Regions from separate parts of the Rossellomorea sp. LjRoot5 genome, predicted to be linked through region 3. Evidence: predicted binding sites of a transcription regulator. Region 3 holds the regulator's gene; each other region holds the start of a gene.

Region 1 (3,285 bases), 990 kb from region 3:
CGAACATTAAAAACACACAACTTCTATAATATTCGGTAATAGAACGAATTTCAATAGGAAGTACCGAATTATTTTTAAGAAAATATCTTGAAACCCCTTCCAAACCCCATCCTTTTTCGATAAGATGTTATCAATTATAGAGGAATCAGTTTCTATAATGCCCATGCATTGAACGATTTACCACGCATAGGCTCATATTTCTTTAAGAAAGGGGCGGTACTATGTATACTCAACTGAAAAATAAGTCAACTTCTGAACAAATTGAACTCATCACACGATCTTTAATCGCTCTGAAAAGTTATAACGGTACAATCGGAGAAAGTGAGAAAGCTCTATTTATATATAAGCTGATCTCTTCGTTCCCATATTTCAAGCATCATCCCGATAGAGTCTGGCTCCAGGAAGTCCCTAACGATCCGATTGGAAGGAAGAACGTTTTTGCCCTTGTGAAAGGGACGGCCTCTAAAACCGTCGTATTTCATGCCCATTACGATACGGTGGGGACCGACGATTATGGAGCCCTCCAGGATATGGCCCATGATCCGGACTTCCTGCAGAAGTACTTCATGGATTATGAAGGGGAAGAAAAGGTAAAGGAAGATGCCCTTTCAGGGAACTGGCTGTTCGGGAGGGGCGCCTTGGATATGCAGAGCGGGATCGCCGTCCATTTAGCGAATCTTTTATATCATACAGGTGAAAAACAGCCGGGTGGGAATTTACTCTACCTCTTCAATGGGGATGAAGAAAGTGAGCATGCCGGGATGATTGCGGCTTTAAGTGATCTCCACCGCTTGAAAAACGAAGGAATGGACTATTTGGCAGCGATCAATACGGATTTCATTTCGCCTATTTATGACGGTGATTGTAAACGATACATCTATACCGGAGCGGCTGGAAAGCTTCTGCCAAGTTTCTATATATATGGAAGGGAAGCGCATGTCGGGGATGTCCTGACTTCGATTGATCCGACCGTGATCGCTTCCAAGATCAATCTCGAAATCAATCAGAATCTTGACTATTTGGAGGATATTCCGGGTGAATTCACCCTGCCGCCTTCATGTCTCTATTTTAAAGATGATAAGCATACGTATAATGTTCAGACTCCTCTCAGCGCTTCTCTTTATTTCAACTATTTTGTATATGAAAGAACGGCTCGGGAAGTGCTGTACGATATGAAAAAGGTCGCCTTGAAGGTAGTAAGTGAAATGGAAGAGCGAAGCAAAAAGCAGTTTGAACAGTACCGGAATTATCACGGATTCCCTGAACGGGAATTTTCATGGGAAGTGGAAGTCCTTACATTAAGGGAGTATATATTCTGGCTGAAAGAAAGGGGCTTAGATCCGGACCCTGTCATGAAGAAAATCTTTCATGATATGGAAGGGGAGGACAGGCGGACGATTGCTTATACGATGGTGGAAGCCCTGCAGCATCTTGATCCCGACCGGACACCAAGAGTCATCCTGTTCTTCGCTCCTCCTTTTCTACCACATAATTTTGTGAATGAGGAAAATGAGTACGGCAAAAAGGTGAGAGAGGTGCTCGGAACCTGCTTAGAAGATATATCCAATGAGACAGGCGAAGAATTCGTCATCAAACGGTTTTTCCCTTATCTCGCAGATGGCAGCTTTCTTTCTCTTCATGAAGAAGATGAAGATATTGAAGTGTTCAAGAAGAATCTGCCCCTCATCGATCACCTGTATCCGGTGCCCATCGACTTGATCAGAAAGCTGAACATCCCCTCCATTAATATAGGAGTCTACGGGAAAGATGGTCATCAGTGGACCGAAAGAGTGTATAAACCCTATACGTTCTCCGTACTGCCGGAAATCATCAGGCGGGTGACGAAGGACTTACTGGAAATATGATATGGAAAAAGTAGAGAGGTTATTTTCTCTCTATTTTTTATTATAAAATTGTCACAAAACGGTCAATCCCAAAAGATGCATAAAGGGAACAAGTTTACTATAATGAAGTTATTAGATTGTGAAATATTTCACTAACTTTTAACATTGGAGTTGAGAACTGCGATGAAAGAGCTTAATCAATTGGCTAAAGAGCAAAGAGCATCAACACTCACCCTTTATGGGGCGTCCCTGTTGATGGGGGGAGTCGTTGTTGGACAGGCTTATTTGCTCGTAAGCATTGTCAATGCAATTTTTATAGAGAAGCTTGAGTTCCAGGAAGTCCTCCCTATGCTTGGGGCCTTGCTTGTTGTTCTTACGGGGAGAGCTTTCCTTTCATATGTCAATGGACAGACAGGAATCAGGATGGCCGCAACGGTGAAGAAGGATTTGAGGGAACGGCTGTTAAAGAAATGGGCAAAAAACCCGATTCAGGCCTCCATTCAGGGTCAATCCGGACAAAAGGTCAGTACGATGATGGATGCGGTCGATGGGTTGGACGGGTATTACAGTCAGTATATACCTCAAAGGATTCAAACCTCCATCGTTCCTTTGATCCTGTTGATCACCATCTTCACGGAGCATGTGTATACAGGTTTGATCATGGTGGTGACGGCTCCATTCATCCCATTATTCATGGCCATCATCGGGGTCATGACCAAGAAGAAATCAGAGAAGCAGATGGACAAGCTGACCGCTTTTTCAGGAAGATTCCTCGATACTCTTCAAGGATTGACTACTTTAAAGTTACTTGGGAGGGGAGCTCAACAGAAAGTGGAGATCAAATCAAGTAGTCTGGACTTCCGGGAAGCGACCATGGACGTATTGAAGACGGCATTTCTGTCTTCGTTGATGCTTGAATTCATTTCCATGCTAAGTATCGGCCTGATCGCCCTGGAGGTGGGGCTGAAGTTGGTAGTCTTTGAGAGTATCCCATTCTTTACCGCCTTCTTCGTTCTTGTCCTGGCACCGGAATTCTATCAGTCTTTAAAAGAGCTGGGGAATGCGTTTCATACCGGGCGTGGAAGCATGGGCGCCGCTAAGAAGGTCATGGAGGAGCTTCAGGAAAAGGATCAGCCGGTCAAATGGGGGAATAGGGAAATGTCCGCAAATGGGAAATCTCCCACCATTGAACTGCGTAACCTCGGGTTCTCTTATGGTGAAAAAGGATATGCCCTGCAAGGGGTCACCGCCGTCTTCCCATCACGGGGCCAAGTGGCCATTGTCGGTCAGAGTGGGGCAGGGAAGACAACCCTCCTTCATTTGATAGGGGGTCTGCTTGATCCCTCAGAGGGAGATATCCTCATTAATGGAGTATCAAGAGGCGAATACGTGGAAAGAGACTGGTTTGATCAAATGAGTTACATCTCACAGAATCCGTACT
Region 2 (3,285 bases), 980 kb from region 3:
TCCATCTCCATCCGGCAATGGAACGGCGCCCGACAAACACTGGATAGAACCAGAAAGCATCTCTTCTTAACCATATATAGGTATATCGGAATAAGCATCTTCTGATGGCACCCGGGTCGACTGCGAAGGTGCTCGGTCCACCCTGCGTTCCTTGAAATGCCGTTTTTTGTGGTTGGAAGTTCGGTGGTGGACCGGGTGGTGGTTGGTTTTGTCCGCCCTGCCCGCCTGAAGGGGGTGGTGAGCTTGGTGCCCCTTGGCCTCCACCGGGAAAACCCGGAATGCCTGGGAAGCCGCCGCCACCAGAACCTCCACCGCCGCCTGGAAATCCAGGTATGCCTGGGAAGCCTCCACCGGAACCCTGTCCTCCCCCAGGAAAACCAGGAAATCCGCCGCCGGATCCGCCACCGGGCAAGCCGGGGAATAGTTGTCTGTGATCGTACATAGAAGAACCTCCTCATAAAGAATTCTCTTTATCTTATGAGGAGGGGGAGTGGGCGTGCGTGTCTAATCTGCTTGGAAAAGGTGGTGAATCAAGTTTCCAACGCTTTTCTCATGACGTTTTTCAATGTTTGTGCAGAATGGGAGAACTGGGCCTTTTCTTTTTCATTCAACGGAAGTTCGACAACCTTTCGGATCCCATCCCGATTGATGATGGCCGGTACGCCGATATACATGTCCTGTTCCTGATACTCTCCTTCGAGAAGGGCAGAAACGGTCAGGATGCTGTTTTCATTATTGAAGATGGCTTTAGTAATCCGGGCAAGTCCCATGGCGATTCCGTAATACGTTGCCCCTTTTCGTTCGATGATGTGATAGGCTGCGTCCCTTACATTGACAAAAATGTCATCCAGTTCTTTCTGGACGTTCTCCTGCTCCATATCAATCAGTTCATTCAACTGACTTGCACCAACCGTCGTATGGCTCCAAACCGGGAACTCCGTGTCACCATGTTCCCCCATGATATAGGCGTGGATATTTCGAGTATCAATATCGAAGTGCTGACCAACCAAGTAGCGGAGTCTGGCTGTATCGAGTATTGTCCCGGAGCCGATGACTCTCTCTTTCGGCAGGCCGGAGAATTTCCACGTGGCATAGGTTAAGATGTCGACAGGATTCGTCGCGACAAGGAAGATTCCGTTGAAACCACTTTTCATGACGGAGTCTACGATGTTTTTGAAAATCTTCACATTTTTCTCTACGAGGTCCAATCTGGTTTCACCAGGCGCTTGATTTGCTCCGGCAGTGATGACGACCAAATCAGCGTCTTTACAATCACGATAATCTCCTGCTGAAATCTTCATCGGGGAAGCAAAGGCAAGACCGTGATTTAAATCACGTGCATCTCCGTCGGCTTTCTCCTTATTCAGGTCGATCATCACAAGCTCATGGGCGATTCCTTGATTGAGAAGAGCGAAGGCATAACTGGAACCGACAAATCCTGTACCGATTAAAGCTATTTTGTTTGTGCATTTGATTGTCATACGTCATCACCTATTCTTTTATAATTTGTCCTTGCGATTGGTAACATGCGTCCCTGATGATTCGAGGGGAGGATTGGATTGAAACTGCTAATATTGTGAAGTTATTCACAAATAGATCATAACATGTTTTGCACTGATATTCTATTGATAAACGTATCATATCATACATATTTGTGAAATTATTCACAAATGTGTCGAAGTTATCGGAGAGGGACGGACCTTGATTCCTAGGACCTGGTCCTAGGAATCAAGGTCCATCCCTCTAAAAAGAAGGGTTTTTTATTGGCTCTGATGAATGTATATAGGAAGAGGTTTGTTTATGGAGGTGTGGGTGTATGAATGTGAAGAGTGGGGAGTTGAATGTCCGTCCGTTAGTGGATGGGGATAAGTATACGCTCTCAAGGTGGTTATCGGATCCCGTGGTCCTGGAATTTTATGAAGGAAGGGACCGTCCTTTCACCCCCGAGATGGTGGAGGAGAAATTCTTCTCGGATAGGGGTGTCATGAGTTGTCTTGTTGAGTATGAAGGAATTGAAATTGGTTATCTCCAATATTATCAGCTCGATCATGAGACGATGATACGCTACGGCTATACGAATCTGGATGAAGTGATTTACGGTACGGATCAATTCATCGGGGAGGCAGGGTATTGGAATAAAGGAGTCGGAACACAGCTTATCCGTGCTGTGGTGGAGTACCTGCTTCAGAAGGAGGGAGTCCACCGCCTCGTGATGGACCCGATGACATGGAACACGAGAGCGATCCGTTGTTATGAAAAATGTGGATATAGTAAAGCAAGAATATTGCGGGAGCATGAGCTTCATGAAGGGGTATACCATGATTCCTGGTTGATGGAGTTCATACCCGAGTAACTTAATGTTGTAGTACATATCGAATAGTCAGGGGCTGTTCAAACAGAGCGGTCCTATTTATGGTGGCAAAGAGAAAGGAGTGAACGTGTATGAACGTGACTAAATTATATCTGGTCAGGCATGCCCACTCGATTTATACCTCTGAAGAGCGTACGAGGCCATTGTCTGAAAAAGGAAGACGGGATGCACTCAATGTGACCGGACGACTAATAAAAGAAAAGATTGATGTCGTTTGTTCCAGTCCTTATAAAAGAGCCATGGAAACAGTAGAAGGTATAGCCCGACATATCAATCAGGAAATCGAATTAGTAGAAGAGATGAGAGAACGCACTCTATCATCAGTACCCGTGAAAAATTTTCAGGAAGCCATTTCATCGGTTTGGGCAGATCCGTCCCTTTCATTAGAAGGGGGAGAGTCGAACCTTACCGCTCAAAAGAGGGGGGTACATGGGATATTTAAAATATTGAAAGAATATAATGGTAAAAACGTGGTGATTGGAACCCACGGAAATATTATGGTCCTGATCATGAATTATTTTGATGGGAAATATGGTGTGGAATTCTGGAGAGAGCTTGAGATGCCGGATGTATACTGTTTAACATTCCAAGATAGAAATCTCGAGAGTGTATCAAGAATATAATCGCAGCCCATAAAAAAAGACCGTTCACTGTGAACGGTCTTAAAAGTTCTATTATAAATTAATGAGGCAGGAATGCCAGCTGATAGAAGAACAGGACAGCAAAGATATAAACAAGAGGATGGACTTGTTTCCATTGTCCTTTCACTACTTTAAGTAAAGGATAAGAAATGAATCCCAGTGCAATCCCCGTTGCGATGCTGGATGTTAAGGGCATGCTCAGGATGATGAGGAATGCTGGGAAGGCTTCATCCAACTGATCCCATTTAATTTGAGAGATGCTGCCCATCATCA
Region 3 (3,285 bases):
TTCAAGGATTTATTGGAGGATTATTTCTATGAGGAGATCACCATTATTCTCGGGAGTGATCTATCTCCTTCTCGGTGTGCTCTTCACCTATTTTGCTGTACAAAACGTACAGAATGATGAAGGTTGGGGATTTTTCACGTATATGCTCATCTTTCTTGCGACCCTGGACTTCGGTTCCGGGTTAAGGATGATTATGCTGCATTTCAAAATTAAAAAACAAATAAAGAACAAAAAATAAGGATTGATCATTTGATCAATCCTTATTTTTGTCCTCGTACTGTTCCATTTCAAGCTTCTGCTCCGCTTCCAATACCTTTTTGTATCCGATCTTGGAGATCCAGATGCTGATTTCATATAGTATGAACAGCGGTACCGTCACCATTAGATGAGACACAATATCGGGTGGCGTGATAAGAGCCGCGATGACCAATAAGATAAAGTAGGCTGCTTTCCTCATCTTCCCCATCATCATCGGCGTGATGATACCTAACCGTGTAAGAAAAAGCATGGCTACGGGTAACTGAAAGAGAAAACCAAAAGGAATCGTGATCTGGAATAAGAAATGAAAATATTCGTTTATTCCGATCACTTGTTCTATATTGAGATTCATTGATAAACCCATCATGAATTTCACGATATATGGAAACAAAATAAAATAAGAAAATGACAATCCACCTAAGAAAAGGATTAGGGAAACTGGAATATAACTAAGCGTCACTTTTCTTTCTCTTTCGTATAAACCCGGACTGACAAAAGACCAGACTTGAAAGAGAATGATAGGGGATGTCATGATCAAAGCAATGAACATGATCATTTCCATATAGATCTTGAGAGGATCTGTGATACGAAAGGCATTCATGGTTAATTCTTTCGCTTCATCGGCATGCTGTAAGTACCTGATCAGCGGTTCCGCAAGAAAGAAGCTTACAACAACTGCTAACAAGAAGAAAACGACTACAAACATGAGTCGTTTTTGCAATTCTCCTATATGTTCATAAACTGTCATGTCTCTTTGACTCATGGCGTTCATCCTACTCTACTTAGCACTATTATTTTTTTCGTCTTCATCATCTGCTAAGCCTTTTGTTGCATTTTTAAATTCACGCAATGTATTTCCTGCCGCTTTTCCTAATTCCGGAAGTTTCTTAGGACCGAAAATAAGTAAAGCAACGACTGCTATTAATACGAGGCTACCTGGACCTGGCATAATGAGACACCTCCTCTTTTACCATTCTATCATAACGTAAATATGAAGAATTTTCTATTCTGTTATGATTCCATCTTGTGACATTTCCGTGTCATCCTCTGAATAATGCTTCAAGAAGTAAACGAGTGACTGAAGTTCCACCGCCAAGTCGATGTGATGGACGCGGATATGGTCAGGCACCGTCAATCTCGCAGGGGTGAAATTCAGTATCCCCTTTATATTCGAAGAAACCAATCGGTCTGTGATATTCTGAGCAGAAGATGCCGGCACCGTCAGAATCGCTACTTCAATATCATGCCCCACAAGACCCTCTTCTAAATCATCTAAATGAAAAACGGGTACATCGCTGATTTGAGTCCCGACCTTCTTTTCATCCACCTCAAAAGCCATTTCGATCTTCGTATTATTATTCTTGATGAAATTATAATGAAGAAACGCTGTACCAAGATTCCCCACCCCGATCAGCACAACCTTCGTAAGGGCATCCTGATCCAGTGTCTTACGGAAGAAGGATAACAGATAATTGACATTATAGCCGTATCCCTTTTTACCCAATGCACCAAAATAAGAAAAGTCCCTGCGGATCGTAGCAGAATCAACTTTCACCGCTTCACTTAATTCCTTCGATGAAACCCTCTGCTTACCGGATGAGTACAGATTCTTGATAAACCGATAATATAGCGGAAGGCGCTTGGCCGTTGCCTGTGGAATTTTCGTTGTATCCTGGTTCATATTGTATTCCCCCACATCTATTCAAAACCTCTGATACCGCTTCCAAAATTGAAAGCATCCAGAATTTATTAAACTCTACTACTCATCATACACTATATTTTATCCTAAGTGTACGAAGATTAATAGTCGATTTATTGCCGTTCCCCTCTCAAATACGGTACACTAGCACTATGAAATAGAGGTGAAACGTCATGATTCTTTTACAAGTGAATCAACTAACAAAGAACTTCGGTGCAGATAATATCCTATCAAATATTAAACTTGAAATACAGACTAGAGATCGCGTTGCCCTTGTCGGCCGTAATGGCGCAGGAAAGTCGACTCTTCTAAAAATAATTGCAGGTCACCTCTCCTACGATTCCGGGGAGATCACTAAGCCAAAGGGCGTCTCCATCGGGTATCTTGCCCAAAATACGGGTCTAGAATCTGATCTATCCATCTGGTCTGAGATGCTGACCGTCTTTGAGGAATTGAAACTGCAGGAAAAGAAATTACGATCACTGGAGCAGCAAATGGCCGATCCTTCAGTATATGAGCAAGAGGATGTCTATCAACGGGTATTGAAGGAATACGATCAACTCCAGGTTCTCTTCAAAGATTCCGGCGGCTATCAGTATGAAGCGGATATCCGTTCCGTCCTTCACGGATTGAACTTCGCCGATTTTGATTACGAAACAAAGATATCCACATTGAGCGGCGGCCAGAAAACCCGTTTGGCCCTTGGTAAGCTTCTACTGACCAAGCCTGACATCCTCATCCTTGATGAGCCGACCAACCACTTGGATATCGAAACGTTATCTTGGCTTGAATCGTATCTGCAGAGCTATGAAGGAGCCGTCTTGATCGTTTCCCATGATCGCTACTTTTTAGACAGCGTCGTCAATCAAGTGTATGAGATTTCCCGTAACAGGAGTAAGAAATACCTGGGGAATTACAGCAGGTATCTTGAACAAAAAGCAGAGGACTATGAGAAAGATCTCAAAATGTTCGAACGTCAGCAGCAAGAAGTCGCAAAGCTCGAAGACTTCATTCAACGGAACATCGCAAGGGCTTCCACTACGAAAATGGCACAGAGCCGGCGAAAAAAACTGGAGCGTATGGATAGGATGGACCGCCCACTCGGGGATGAGAAATCTGCCAGCTTCGCATTTCAAATCGACCGCCCAAGTGGGAATGACGTGCTGCACGTCCAGGACCTTACCATTGGCTACGGGAAAAACGAGACGATTTCCTCCCATATCGATTTCTCTGTCAAAAAAGGAGACAGTATCGCACTGGTCGGTCCAAACGGCATCGGAAAGTCGACGCTTTTAAAAACATTGGTGAATAAACTACACCCTTTGGAA
Region 4 (3,285 bases), 3.2 Mb from region 3:
CCTTAATCATACTCCTTAGAGAAAAGAGAGTGTGTGATGTAATTCACTTACTACTCCCCCATCCTTCTATATCATTAAACATATAAATCTTTCAATCATTGCAAGACGGGAGGAAATATGATGTTTGATATGAATTTCGACGAAAACCCATTTATCGTCATTTGGGAATTAACTAGAGCGTGTGAGCTTCACTGCCTTCACTGCCGGGCAGAAGCGCAGTACAAACGGCATCCGCTTGAATTGGATTTTGAAGAAGGAAAAAAACTGATAGATGACATCTATGAAATGAACAACCCGATGCTTGTGTTCACAGGCGGAGATCCGCTCATGCGGCCTGACGTATATGATATTGCTTCCTATGCGATTCAAAAAGGAGTGCGTGTCTCCATGACACCAAGCGCAACACCCAACGTCACCAAGGAGTCCATTGAGAAAGCGAAAGAAGTAGGTCTTGCTCGCTGGGCGTTCAGTCTGGACGGTCCGACAGCAGAAGTACATGACCATTTCAGAGGAACATCCGGTTCATTCGACTTGACCATGAACGCGATCAACTACATCCTCGAACTTGAACTTCCTCTTCAAATCAACACCGTCATCTCCCGCTATAATGTCGACATGCTTGAAGAAATGGCCGAATTGGTAGAGGAGTTAAATTGCGTGTTGTGGAGTGTCTTCTTCCTTGTGTCGATCGGGAGAGGTAAAGAAGCAGACATGATTTCACCCGTGGAGCACGAAAAAGTATTCCGCTGGCTGAATCAATTAAGCCTCCGGGTGCCTTTCGATATAAAAACCACTGCCGCGCAGCATTACCGACGTGTGGTCATCTCAGAAAAAATGAGACAAAATAAAGATGAACAAAAAAAGATTCAATATCAGGATGCTTTACATTCAGGCAAAACTGGTCAATTTGATGGTCTGGGACGGGCACCGAGAGGAATAAATGACGGGAATGGATTTGTCTTCATCTCCCATATCGGGGACGTCTATCCCAGCGGACTTCTCCCCATCAAAGCCGGGAATGTAAGGCAGCAGCCGCTATCCGAAATTTACAGGCACTCACCTATTTTTAAAGACCTGAGAAATCCTGATAAATATAAAGGGAAATGCGGACAATGCGAATTCCGCTACGTGTGCGGAGGTTCCCGCTCAAGAGCCTATGCCCTGACAGGCGATTACATGGAAAGCGAACCAGCATGCGTGTATATACCGAAGAGCATGAGGAAAAGAGTGTTTAGATGGTGATAATGTTGATAGTCCAAACGCAGAAAGGAGCCCTTCATGTTAAATAAAGAAGATATTAAAAAGCATCTGCAAACCGTTCCACTATTCAAGGAGTTATCCGACGATGAACTGCAGCCAATCATATCAATCTCATCTTCAAGAATATACAATGCCCGTTCGATTATTTTCATGCAGGAAGAACCTCTCGACCGTGTCTTCTTCATCCACTCCGGCATCGTGAAAATTTATAAAACCGATGCCACTGGAAAAGAACAGATTGTATCGGTACTTGAGGACGGTGAAATGTTCCCTCACGCCGGTTTTTTCAGGCAAGGGACATTTCCTGCAAACGCCGAGGTCATAAAAAAAGCGCAGCTCATCGTCACCCCCATTAAAGATTTCGAGAAAATCCTGATTCAACACCCTGAGCTTTGCATTAAGTTATTCCGGGTTCTAGGGGGTAAAATTGTCGATCTTCAAAGCCGCCTGGAAGAGAAAATTCTCCACAATACGTATGAACAGGTCATTATGCTTCTCCTGCGTCTATCAAAGTCCAATGGTGTGAAGCTTGAAAACCTGTATAAAATCACTACCCATTTTACGAACAGAGAACTCGCCAACATGATCGGCACCTCGCGTGAAACAGTCAGTAGAACTCTTAACCAGCTAAGGAAAAAAGATCTCATTGAGCTTGATGCAGAAGGGTTCTATGTGATCGACCCCGACAAACTGAAAGAGGAAATCATTCATTGATCACGGACAGGACGAGTGCTCTTTTCTGAAGAGAATGACTGTCAAAAATTCAGTTAACCCGTGATGAATTTCATTCTAATCTGTGATATGTATCACGAAAGTCTCGTTCAGTTGTTGATATGATAAAGACAGTTAAACAAGTAAAACGACAAATATGGAGGGATTAAAATGACACAAATATTCACAGAGTCATCCATAATAGGGAATATCGTCACAGAATTTCCGAAAGCAAGCGACTTTTTCAAGGCGAATCGAATCGACTTTTGCTGTGGAGGAAATCGCCCTTTAATTGAAGCGATCGAAGAAAGGAACCTTTCGTCAGAAGAAGTCCTCACCGAGTTAAATGCACTGTACGAGGAAGCCAAGAGATTGAACGAATCCACCATCAACTGGGAACAGGCTTCACTCACGGAGTTGATTCAATATATCGTCGGCAAACATCACCGTTACTTAAATGAAGAACTGCCTAAACTGACTCCATATGTGACCAAGGTACTTCGCGTTCACGGAGCACAGCACCCCCATTTAGCACAGATTCATAAACTGTTTAACCAGTTGAAGGTTGAACTTGAGCAGCATACAATCAAAGAAGAAACGGAAGACTTCCCGGCCCTTATTGCATTCGAAGAGGATCCAAAGCCTGAAAACAAGGAGAAATTATCGACCATTCTTTCTGCTTTGGAAGACGAGCATCAACATGCAGGAGATATTATAAAAGAAATACGAAAGGTCACTTATGATTTCACTCCTCCTCCAGGTGCATGCGTGACCTACCGCCTTGTATATCAGCGTCTGGAAGAACTGGAATCCGATTTATTCGAGCATATCCACTTGGAAAATAATATTCTTTTCCCTCGTGCTGTACAGACGATGTAATCTGGAATAAATAGTGAGGTTGGGACAAAAGTATTTAGTTGAAAGAAAATCCGAACGATCATTCGAAATTCTTTTTTGAAAATCGAAATCGTTCGGATTTTTCATTGGGATGTAGTAAGTAGTGGTTGATTTCCGCTCCAGGTGCTCGCTTTCCGCGGGGCTGGCGGTGAGCCTCCTCGGCTGCGCCTCCGGGGTCTCACCTGTCCAGCGTTTCCCGCAGGAGTCGAGCACCTTCCGCTCCAATCAACTTTCGAAGCATAAGTGTTTCACTATAACATTGTAATGTCAAGATTGCTTCACCATTGCCCAACTCTTATTCTATTAGTTGCTGTGATCGATTACCGTTAATTATACACACACTCTTTCTTGCCATTTGTGACGATAATCACAGGCTCTAATAAGAGTCTTCCCATTTTTCACTGAACATGTCATACA

The links. The regulator Rex, encoded in region 3, represses fermentation and respiration genes when NADH is low (regulators of the CRP and FNR family bind a similar motif). The targets are predictions, from matches to a motif close to TTGTGAAATATTTCACAA.
Region 1: cydD (thiol reductant ABC exporter subunit CydD) is a predicted target of Rex. The motif match lies at 1,982-1,999, and genes of this name have one in related genera.
Region 2: ACSQ2E_RS16350 (L-lactate dehydrogenase) is a predicted target of Rex. The motif match lies at 1,653-1,670, and genes of this name have one in related genera.
Region 4: ric (iron-sulfur cluster repair di-iron protein) is a predicted target of Rex. The motif match lies at 2,055-2,072, and genes of this name have one in related genera.

What each region holds. Positions count from the first base shown of each region.
Region 1 covers NZ_CAXUQN020000001.1:3,204,383-3,207,667, reverse strand. The annotation lists gene ACSQ2E_RS16330 (M20/M25/M40 family metallo-hydrolase) at 222-1,865, shown strand; gene cydD (thiol reductant ABC exporter subunit CydD) at 2,028-3,285, shown strand, end outside.
Region 2 covers NZ_CAXUQN020000001.1:3,208,757-3,212,041, reverse strand. The annotation lists gene ACSQ2E_RS16355 (hypothetical protein) at 1-442, opposite strand, end outside; gene ACSQ2E_RS16350 (L-lactate dehydrogenase) at 531-1,481, opposite strand; gene ACSQ2E_RS16345 (GNAT family N-acetyltransferase) at 1,817-2,353, shown strand; gene ACSQ2E_RS16340 (histidine phosphatase family protein) at 2,449-2,994, shown strand; gene ACSQ2E_RS16335 (NCS2 family permease) at 3,053-3,285, opposite strand, start outside.
Region 3 covers NZ_CAXUQN020000001.1:4,193,209-4,196,493, forward strand. The annotation lists gene ACSQ2E_RS21325 (CPBP family intramembrane glutamic endopeptidase) at 1-32, shown strand, start outside; gene ACSQ2E_RS21330 (YdiK family protein) at 29-238, shown strand; gene tatC (twin-arginine translocase subunit TatC) at 254-1,021, opposite strand; gene ACSQ2E_RS21340 (twin-arginine translocase TatA/TatE family subunit) at 1,037-1,207, opposite strand; gene ACSQ2E_RS21345 (redox-sensing transcriptional repressor Rex) at 1,262-1,939, opposite strand; gene ACSQ2E_RS21350 (ABC-F family ATP-binding cassette domain-containing protein) at 2,131-3,285, shown strand, end outside.
Region 4 covers NZ_CAXUQN020000001.1:993,960-997,244, reverse strand. The annotation lists gene ACSQ2E_RS05080 (TIGR04053 family radical SAM/SPASM domain-containing protein) at 121-1,242, shown strand; gene ACSQ2E_RS05075 (Crp/Fnr family transcriptional regulator) at 1,279-1,974, shown strand; gene ric (iron-sulfur cluster repair di-iron protein) at 2,143-2,850, shown strand; gene ACSQ2E_RS05065 (hypothetical protein) at 3,245-3,285, opposite strand, start outside.